One region of the Blautia sp. HA9023 genome, then DNA from elsewhere that is predicted to be linked to it. Evidence: riboswitches for the same ligand, from Rfam matches in the RefSeq annotation. Region 1 holds a riboswitch; each other region holds the start of a gene.
What was found. Region 1 has a riboswitch for cobalamin ahead of AC04Q6_RS07365 (leucine-rich repeat domain-containing protein). Riboswitches for the same ligand answer to the same signal wherever they lie in the genome.

Region 1 (2,204 bases):
TCTGGCACTGACTTCTATGGGAATTGATCCGTTAAGCGATGATTTTGGTACTGTAAATATGAATATGATCACAAATCTGACTGGTTATATTCAGAGCGACAATGGTTTTTCACATTCCATGTCAATTTCAAAATCCAGCGAAATGTCTACAGTACAGGCACTTCAGGCACTGGATTCTTACAGACGTTTTGTAAATAAGGAGACAACATACTGGGATCTGAAAAACAAAGGAGAACATGCAAAACACAGCTGGGATGCAGGAACAGTAACAAAGAAATCCACCTGTAAGACAAAAGGAACAAAATCTTATACCTGTACCTGGTGCGGAGAGAAAAAGACCGAATCAACAGCTCTTGCAGCACATAAGTGGAGTTCCTGGAAGACAACGAAATCTGCAACTGTTTTTGCACCGAAACAGATCACAAGAACCTGTTCTGTATGTGCCAAAAAAGAAACAAAGAATTCAGGAAGCAAACTGAAACCAACGATCAAACTGAACGCATATGGAATTCGTCTGAATCCGGGAAAATCTACTAGCAAAGTGAAAGTCAGTGGTCTTGCAAAAGGAGATTCCGTGAAGTCCTGGAAATCCAGCAATACTGCAATTGTAAAAGTAGATAAAAAAGGTGTGATCACCGCACAGAAAAAGACAGGTACTGCTTATATCACAGTAACTCTGGCAAGCAAAAAAACGGCGAAACTGAAAGTCGTTGTACAAAAAGGAACAGTAAGAACTGCGGCCATAACCGGACTGCAGTCCAGAATAACCATCAGTAAAGGAAAGACAACGACCTTAAAGCCGATACGCAGACCAATAACATCTGCTGAAAAACTTACATACAGTTCCTCCAATAAGGCTGTTGCCACAGTAAGTTCCAAAGGTGTGGTCAGAGGTGTGAAAAAAGGAACTGCGGTAATTACAGTAAGATCCGGAAAAGTTTCTTACAAATGCCGTGTAACTGTAAAATAAATACTGATCATTATGAAATAACCCCGCCTATAACTCTGATTCACGGGATTGTCACAGAAAAAGAAGTGTGTTATAATTTCTGAACAGTTAAATATGGAGAAAAAACAATTACCGGTTTTAAGTTCTCTGCCACATCGGCAGGGCCAAGAGGGAACAGGGTGAGAATCCCAGGCAGTCGTGCTACTGTATTTGTTTAGATCTTTCTGTAACCATTGTACGGATCTGTATGAGAAGGGGAGGGATCGTGATTACATAAGCCAGGATACCTGCTTAAAGCTGCTACCAGTTATTACACGCAATGATAAATGGAGGGGGAGATTGTTTGGTTTTGTGTACCTATTTTTCGGGACACAGAAAGAAACATTTCCTGAATTCAGAGATATTGCGGTAGCAGATGGTATTGTTGAAAACATGATCATTATATACGGATGCGATATCTTTCAGGGTATTGCATCCGTTTTTTTGTTGAGAGGTTAAAAAATGCAGAAAACACTGGTGTGGCGTTCGCAGAAAGAAAGAGAAAAAACATTTGTAAGAGGATGTGCAGAGAAACACGGAGAGAGAATTCTTGTTATCGGACAGCCTTACAGCCGAATCGGAGACGAGGCACTGAAGAATAATATCCGGATCAGAGAAGTGAGCCTGGAAAACTGCGTCAGAGAGATTGGCAGAGAAAGTTTCGCCGGATGTACAAGGCTTCGAACAGTAAGATCAGAGAAAATAAAAGTTATAAAAAACAGAGCTTTTTCCGGTTGTGTAAACCTGAGAAGTTTTGAAATCCCGGCTACAACAGAATATATTGGAAAAGGGGTTTTGTACGGGTGTAAAAGACTGCAGAAGACAGTTTTTGAAGAGAATAAGAAAATCATCCGAATTCCGGCAGAAGCTTTTATGGAGTGCCAGGAACTTTCCGGAGTAGTGCTTCCGGAAATGATCACTGAGATTGGGCGAAGGGCATTTTATAAATGTGGGAATCTGACAGAGATAAAAATTCCTCAGTCTGTGGAGCGGATTGAAAGAGAGGCGTTTTATCAGACCGGACTGCAGAAGCTGGAACTTCCTCAAAAGCTGAAATTTATTGGAGAGAGCGCTTTTCTGAAGTGCAGAAATCTGGAATATGTCCGGGTTCCGGAATATGTGGAAACTGTGGAAAAATGGGCGTTTCACGGGTGCAGTATGTTGAAAACAGTGGAATTTTCCGGGGATCCAGAAGTGCTGGGAGAATGGATCATAA
Region 2 (2,204 bases), 660 kb from region 1:
CGGCCATATCGTTGTTTGCATGGTCTCCGGCAACAACCATCAGCGGACGAAGAACAACGTTCTTGTATCCTGCCTCTTTTACCTTCTCGATAACCTTGTCGCAGGCTGTATCTTCCGGTTTACCCTCTACAGTACCGATGAATGCGTTCTTGAATCCAAGGTTTTCCATCTGTGTCTGCATCTGATCGTATGTAATGTTAGCTGTATGAGATGTTCCATGTCCCATGAATACGAATGCTGTGCCAGCCTCAGCTGCTGCATCCATGCTGTCAAATCCGGCTTCTTTGCAAGCCTCATCTGTGATTGCCTGAGCAACGGCTTTCTTGTCATCGTTGATCACGGTTGCATCGTCTCCAACCTCACCGAGCATTGGCTCTGCGATAGCTACAGACTCGAATTTATCTTTATAGCCATTGATCGCTTCTGTCATCTCATCGTACTCAGCACCATGCATCAGATGAGTAGGCTGTACAACCAGATTCTTAACACCATTCTCTACTGCACGGTCAAGAGCCTGCTGCATGTTATCGATCACTTCATCATCTCTTGCCTCTACATGGTTGATGATGATCTGTGCTGTAAATGCTCTTCTTACAGACCAGTCCGGATAAGCTTCTGCAAGAGCATCCTCGATTCCTTTGACATCCTCTGCACGGCTGTCATTGAAGGAAGTACCAAAGCTTACTACCAGAAGCTCGTTCTCACCGATCTCATCCTGGTTACGTGGATCGTCTTTGGAAGCGTCTCCTGTGTCACGTCCGAAGTAATCCGGATCAGCGTTCTCGCCCTCTACCAGTTCTTTCTGAGCGTCTGTCAGAGCATCCCATGCTTCTTTAGCTGCCTTGCAGTCCTCATCTGTTGTGTCAGTTCTCTCCTGAACATAGATCTTGTCGATCAGAGCTGCTACATTGTCAGCTGCTTTCTGGTCTTCATCAGAAGCCTCTGTGGTATCAGCTGCCTCAGTACTCTCATCTGCGCTCTCTTCTGTAGCGGAATCATCTGCTGCCATTGCTGTTGTAGCTGCACCCATAGAGCATGTCATGGAAACTGCGAGCATCAGAGCTAACATTGTTTTTCTTTTCATTTCTTATCGTCCTCTTTTCATGTATTTCCAGAATACTGATATGTACAAAAAAACGGCTGCTTTCTGCGGCCGCCTGCTCACACACGATTCTCTCGCAATACACATAAAAAGAAGTTCTGTATTGTTATTGAGAATACAGATTCGTAGACCGCGAATCCTGGATCTCACAATAAGGCAGTTCTCCTGACTTGGTTCCACACTGCTTTCCCTTCCCGGTTTCCCAGTGGTATTTAAAAACAGCTCCCCGTTCACAGTGACGGTATCGTTCCGGATTCTCACCGGATTCTCTTTTGCACATCCGACTGGACGCAACCTTATTGCCATAACATTTGTACATATTCGATTTTACCTGGTTACTTATTCTTTTACCACAAAATCACAAAATTGTCAAGATTGCTGTCGGACGAATCATGGTGCTTCCCCTGCATCTGTCAGTTATTTTCAACATACTCCTTTCAATATTCATGCACATTATGCATGGTTTTATATGATTTATGTTTTTTATTTATGGTACAGTGATTTCCTACAACATAAAAGCAGCCCCTTTCCGCCATCACTGTGACAGCAGAAAAGGGCCGCTCATATTATTTACTGAAGTACTCCTGCTCAAGGTATCTGGCTACATAGATACCGCTGGCGGATGCATGGGAAAGAGAATGTGTCACACCGCTGCAGTCTCCGATAACAAAGAGACCTTTGTGGCAGGTTTCCAGATTCTCATCGATCTCAACTTCCATGTTGTAGAATTTAACCTCAACACCATAAAGCAGAGTATCGTCATCTGCTGTTCCAGGTGCGATCTTATCCAGAGCATAGATCATCTCGATGATTCCATCCAGGATACGCTTCGGCATAACAAGGCTTAAGTCTCCCGGTGTTGCGGAAAGAGTCGGTGTTACGAAGCTCTCCTCAATACGTGCTTTTGTGCTTCGTCTTCCACGGATCAGATCTCCGAAACGCTGTACCATAACACCACCGCCAAGCATGTTGGAAAGTCTTGCGATGCTCTCACCATATCCGTTGCTGTCATGGAACGGCTCTGAGAAATGTTTGGATACCAGAAGCGCAAAATTTGTATTGTTGGTGTGTTTTGCAGGATCTTCATAGCTGTGGCCGTTTA
Region 3 (2,204 bases), 680 kb from region 1:
GAGACGAGAACACAGAAGCTTTTGTCAATGTCATGAAGAATCCCTGTGTCAAAATCCTCGGTCACAGCGACAACACCCATTATCCGGTAAATTATGATGTTCTTGCCCGAACTGCCAGAGAAACCGGAACAATCTTTGAAATTAACGAAGCTTCCCTGGCTCCATATGGCTACCGTGGTGATACCAGAGAAAACTGTTATGAGATTCTCCGCTGCTGCCGCAAATATCATCTGCCGCTGCTGCTCTCCAGTGACAGTCACGGTCCGGAACACATCGGTGATTTTACCTGTGCTGCTGAATTTGTTCATCAGGCCATGTTCCCGGAACAGCTGATTCTGAACAATCATCTTCCAAGATTGAAGGTATTTCTGCAGACCAGATGATCTGGTAAAACAGTAAGATCGAATATACATAAAATGTATCCGAATACACATTCATGTTTGACTCACAACCAAAAAAGCCAGCTCGGACACATTTTACCATGTGTCCGAGCTAGCTTATTATTTCGGGTTATATTATATTTTCTTTATTATCATTTCTCATCTGCCTGAGAATTCTCTCTCTGCTTTCTTATCATATCCGCAAGTTCCTGATATTTTCCTGTGATATATCCATAATTCTCTCTTCTGTGAGGAAGTTTACACGCAGTGCAGTCCTTGATTCCGCTTTCCGTAAAATGGAAATTACCACCGCATTTATCTCCCAGTGCATACAGCGGACAATAACAGAACAGGCAGTTAAAATTTTCCGGATCTGCTCCTTTATGGCATGGAAAATACTCGCATTTTTTGTGGCTGAAATAGGAATATTCTTTTCCCTCCCAATATGGTTTCTCCATGGTTCTTATCTCCTCCCGGATCATGCACTCTCTTAATTTTTCCGTAAAAAAAGAGGTAGCGATCCCACCCCGGGGTAGAAATATAATCCGTTCATGAGTGCGCGGAGGGAACGAATGTATCCGGAGTAGTATCGCCTGCCATTTAATCATGTATAATTCATATGAACAGGCGCATTCCATAAAAAAATGCCTACTCTCGTAAAAAAGTAGACAACGTCCCAGGGGTGCGGAGTCCCTGAAATGGTTGTTACACTTTACACGGAAGTTTAACCTCGCCATAACAAGCAGGTTTCCTGGCTCCGGGATCATGGCTCGTCTCTCCTTCTCATACATAGGTACAATGGATTCTGAGATTCGCTCCTCCGTTACAGTGACCGGATCGCTCAGGTTTCTCACCTGATTCCCTTTTCTGCTGGCTTCTGATAATCCATGACTGTCAGATGCCCTCAGCACTTGCTATGTTCAATATGGAATTATACTGATATTATAATAACACCCTGTTAATTATATGTCAATACCGTTTCAGATTTTTCTGATATAAATTCACTGTTTCCTTATAAGAAACAGCCTGGCGGAATATGCCGCCAGGCTGTTCAATATCTTCATCTTAATAAATTTTATATGGTTCGTGATTATACAAGACGTCTTACAGAGACAATCGTTCTGTATGTCGCATCGTTACTGATCTTGATACCATCCTGAGAATTGGATGCATGTACAATCTGTCCATTGCCCATGTAAATAGCCACATGTCCACCATAGCAGATCAGATCTCCTGGCTGGGCATCTGCATAAGATACCTCAGTACCTGCATTCTGCTGCTCATAGGAAGTTCTCGGAAGGCTTACGCCAAAATTGGCATATACACTCTGTACAAAACCGGAGCAGTCTGCACCATTGGTAAGGCTTGTTCCGCCCCATACGTATGGATTTCCAACAAACTGTGTGGCATAATTCACAACAGAAGATCCTGAACCGCTGCTGTAAGAAGAACTGTCACTGTCTGAGGATGTGTCCTCTGCACCTTCTTCGGATGCATCTGTACTGTTATCGTAATCTGCGTCTGCATTATCCTCTGTATTCTCAGTATCCCCGGACGCGTCATCTTCGATCACATTGCCATCTTCATCATACTGCGCATCATCATTTTCACCATTGTCTGCATCTTCATCCACATGCTCGGTGTCATCCTCTGCAGTATCCTCATCTGTATTCTCAATCACGTCGCCGTCCTCATCGTACTGTACGTCTTCGCTCTCGTCCGCCTCATCCTGCTGTGCTTCCTGCTCTGCCTGGCGTCTTGCTTCCTCTTCTGCCTCAGCCTGTGCTCTCGCTGCTGCTTCAGCCTCGGCCTGACGTCTTGCCT
Region 4 (2,204 bases), on a different contig from region 1:
TTTTCCATAACGGATTATTATATTGATCTGCACAGCGGAGACGGATATGAGCAGCTTCATCCATATGTTTATTATGTAGGGGTTGTAGATGAAGAGACGGCAGAGAAGTCCTTACATATGGCAAGACATATCGGTGTCAAATATGTGGTCCGCTCTACAACTGCTACAGGTGGTGCCTATAATTATGCTTCTTCTCTTGGAATTCCAAGCATTCTCATCGAGAGGGGCGGACACAGTTACTGGACCTGGGAGGAAGTGGAACAGGACAAAAGAGACGTCCGTCATCTTGTGTTTCATCTTCAGGGGAAGAAATGTCACGGACTGAAACATTACCGTCAGATGCTTCTGGAAAATGTGGTATATGAATATGCACCATATACCGGATGCTGGTATCCATCCAAAAAGCCTGGAGAGTACTTCTTTAAAGGAGAAGACCTGGGTGAACTGAGAGATTACTACGGAAACCTGCTTTATACATCCATTGCAACAGAAAATGGAGTTGTACTTTATCAGACAGCCAGCCTGAATATTATTGAGGACGGACCGATGATCGCCTATGCAGCGATCACAGAGACGCTGACCTGATATTCGCAGAGCTTTTCCACCAAAAATTGTTTTATTCAATTCCTATAGAAACGATAAGAAAACCGGATTTTACCGTTTGTTGTTCTATTTGTAAAAACAAACGCGTAAAATCCGTATTTTTTTGACAAATCGGATAAACTCAGTTGTTAAATACCTAACGGGGTATATGTACAATTCAAACAGCTTTGACAAAATTGATAAATATTCTAAAAATACAACATTTTTCTATGGACAACAGCAATAGATTTATCATATAATAAATCCGTAATTTAACAGCATTTGCTGATTTTTACATCAGTCGTTGCAAGTTCCGAGAGGATTAATAGGGAAACCGGTGTAAATCCGGTACGATCCCGTCACTGTAATGGGGAATCCTCAGATAAAATACCACTGGCCGGGTGCGTGAGAAATAGGGCCGGGAAGGTGTCTGAGGGTGAGGAGCCTGAGTCAGGAGACCTGCTTGTAATTGTTTTAAGATGATTCTTACGGAAGATAGGAAGCAAGTTTTTTTGTGTGTGCCCGTATTTCGTCACGGGCTTTTTTCGTGCGTATTTCTAAAATTCCATGCATTTTCTGCATATAAAGAATCCCATTATAGTTATTATTATCTTATATAAGTTGAAACGGCTATGCTAAAAATCACATCAAATGAGGAAAGGAGTAAAACGTGACAAAGAAACAAGTAGGAAAAAGATTTCTCCAGATTATCATTGTATTATTTGGAATCAGCTTTTTCACATTTGGACTGACCTACCTGTCACCTGGTGATCCTGCGGAGATCATGTTGACAGAGTGTGGTAATCTTCCAACACCGGAACTTCTGGAACAGACAAGACATGATCTCGGCCTTGACCAGCCATTTCTTGTGCAGTATGGTTCCTGGCTGAAAGGTGTTGTAACAGGAGATATGGGACAGTCCTATTCTTTCAAAATGCCGGTAACGGATAAACTGGTATCCTGTTTCTGGCCGACGCTGAGGATGTCGTTGCTGGCACTTCTGATGATGGTCATTATTTCCATACCGCTTGGAATACTGGCCGCTGTATATCAGAACAAATTCCCGGATTATTTTGTAAGAGGAATTACCTTTGTGGGAGTATCTGTTCCAAGCTTCTGGCTGGGCCTGATCCTTCTCAGCATCTTTGGTGTTCAGCTTCGCTGGATCAATGTTGCCGGAGGCAGTACAGATTTTAAATCCATGATCCTTCCGGCGCTGACACTTGCACTTGCCATGTCTGCAAAGTATACCAGACAGGTAAGAAGTGCAGTACTGGAGGAACTTCACCAGGATTATGTCACAGGTGCAAGAATGCGTGGGATCAAGGAAAGCGTCATTCTCTGGAAACACGTTCTTCCTAATGTAATGCTTCCGCTGGTAACACTGCTGGGGCTTTCCCTTGGAAGTCTTCTGGGAGGTACTGCAGTTGTAGAGATCATTTACAACTGGCCTGGAATGGGAAATATGGCAGTAAAGGCAATTTCCTGTCGTGACTATCCTCTTGTACAGGGCTATGTACTCTGGATCGCGATCCTGTACATGTGCATCAACCTGCTTGTGGATCTGTCCTATACTTATCTCGATCCAAGACTTAAGGAGGATAGATAATTGAAAAAGGTAT

Region 2: linked by a shared signal. The riboswitch ahead of AC04Q6_RS04465 (sirohydrochlorin cobaltochelatase) and the one ahead of AC04Q6_RS07365 (leucine-rich repeat domain-containing protein) in region 1 are both predicted to bind cobalamin.
Region 3: linked by a shared signal. The riboswitch ahead of AC04Q6_RS04400 (cysteine-rich small domain-containing protein) and the one ahead of AC04Q6_RS07365 (leucine-rich repeat domain-containing protein) in region 1 are both predicted to bind cobalamin.
Region 4: linked by a shared signal. The riboswitch ahead of nikB (nickel ABC transporter permease) and the one ahead of AC04Q6_RS07365 (leucine-rich repeat domain-containing protein) in region 1 are both predicted to bind cobalamin.

Annotation. Positions count from the first base shown of each region.
Region 1 is NZ_JBWLUR010000006.1:730,534-732,737, reverse strand. Features, by position in the region: gene AC04Q6_RS07370 (Ig-like domain-containing protein) at 1-970, shown strand, start outside; cobalamin riboswitch at 1,073-1,258, shown strand; gene AC04Q6_RS07365 (leucine-rich repeat domain-containing protein) at 1,451-2,204, shown strand, end outside.
Region 2 is NZ_JBWLUR010000006.1:66,366-68,569, forward strand. Features, by position in the region: gene AC04Q6_RS04465 (sirohydrochlorin cobaltochelatase) at 1-1,084, opposite strand, end outside; cobalamin riboswitch at 1,241-1,416, opposite strand; gene AC04Q6_RS04470 (NAD(P)/FAD-dependent oxidoreductase) at 1,669-2,204, opposite strand, start outside.
Region 3 is NZ_JBWLUR010000006.1:50,146-52,349, forward strand. Features, by position in the region: gene AC04Q6_RS04395 (PHP domain-containing protein) at 1-383, shown strand, start outside; gene AC04Q6_RS04400 (cysteine-rich small domain-containing protein) at 533-838, opposite strand; cobalamin riboswitch at 1,105-1,307, opposite strand; gene AC04Q6_RS04405 (C40 family peptidase) at 1,471-2,204, opposite strand, start outside.
Region 4 is NZ_JBWLUR010000002.1:97,864-100,067, reverse strand. Features, by position in the region: gene AC04Q6_RS01915 (M14 family metallopeptidase) at 1-585, shown strand, start outside; cobalamin riboswitch at 874-1,063, shown strand; gene nikB (nickel ABC transporter permease) at 1,253-2,191, shown strand; gene nikC (nickel transporter permease) at 2,192-2,204, shown strand, end outside.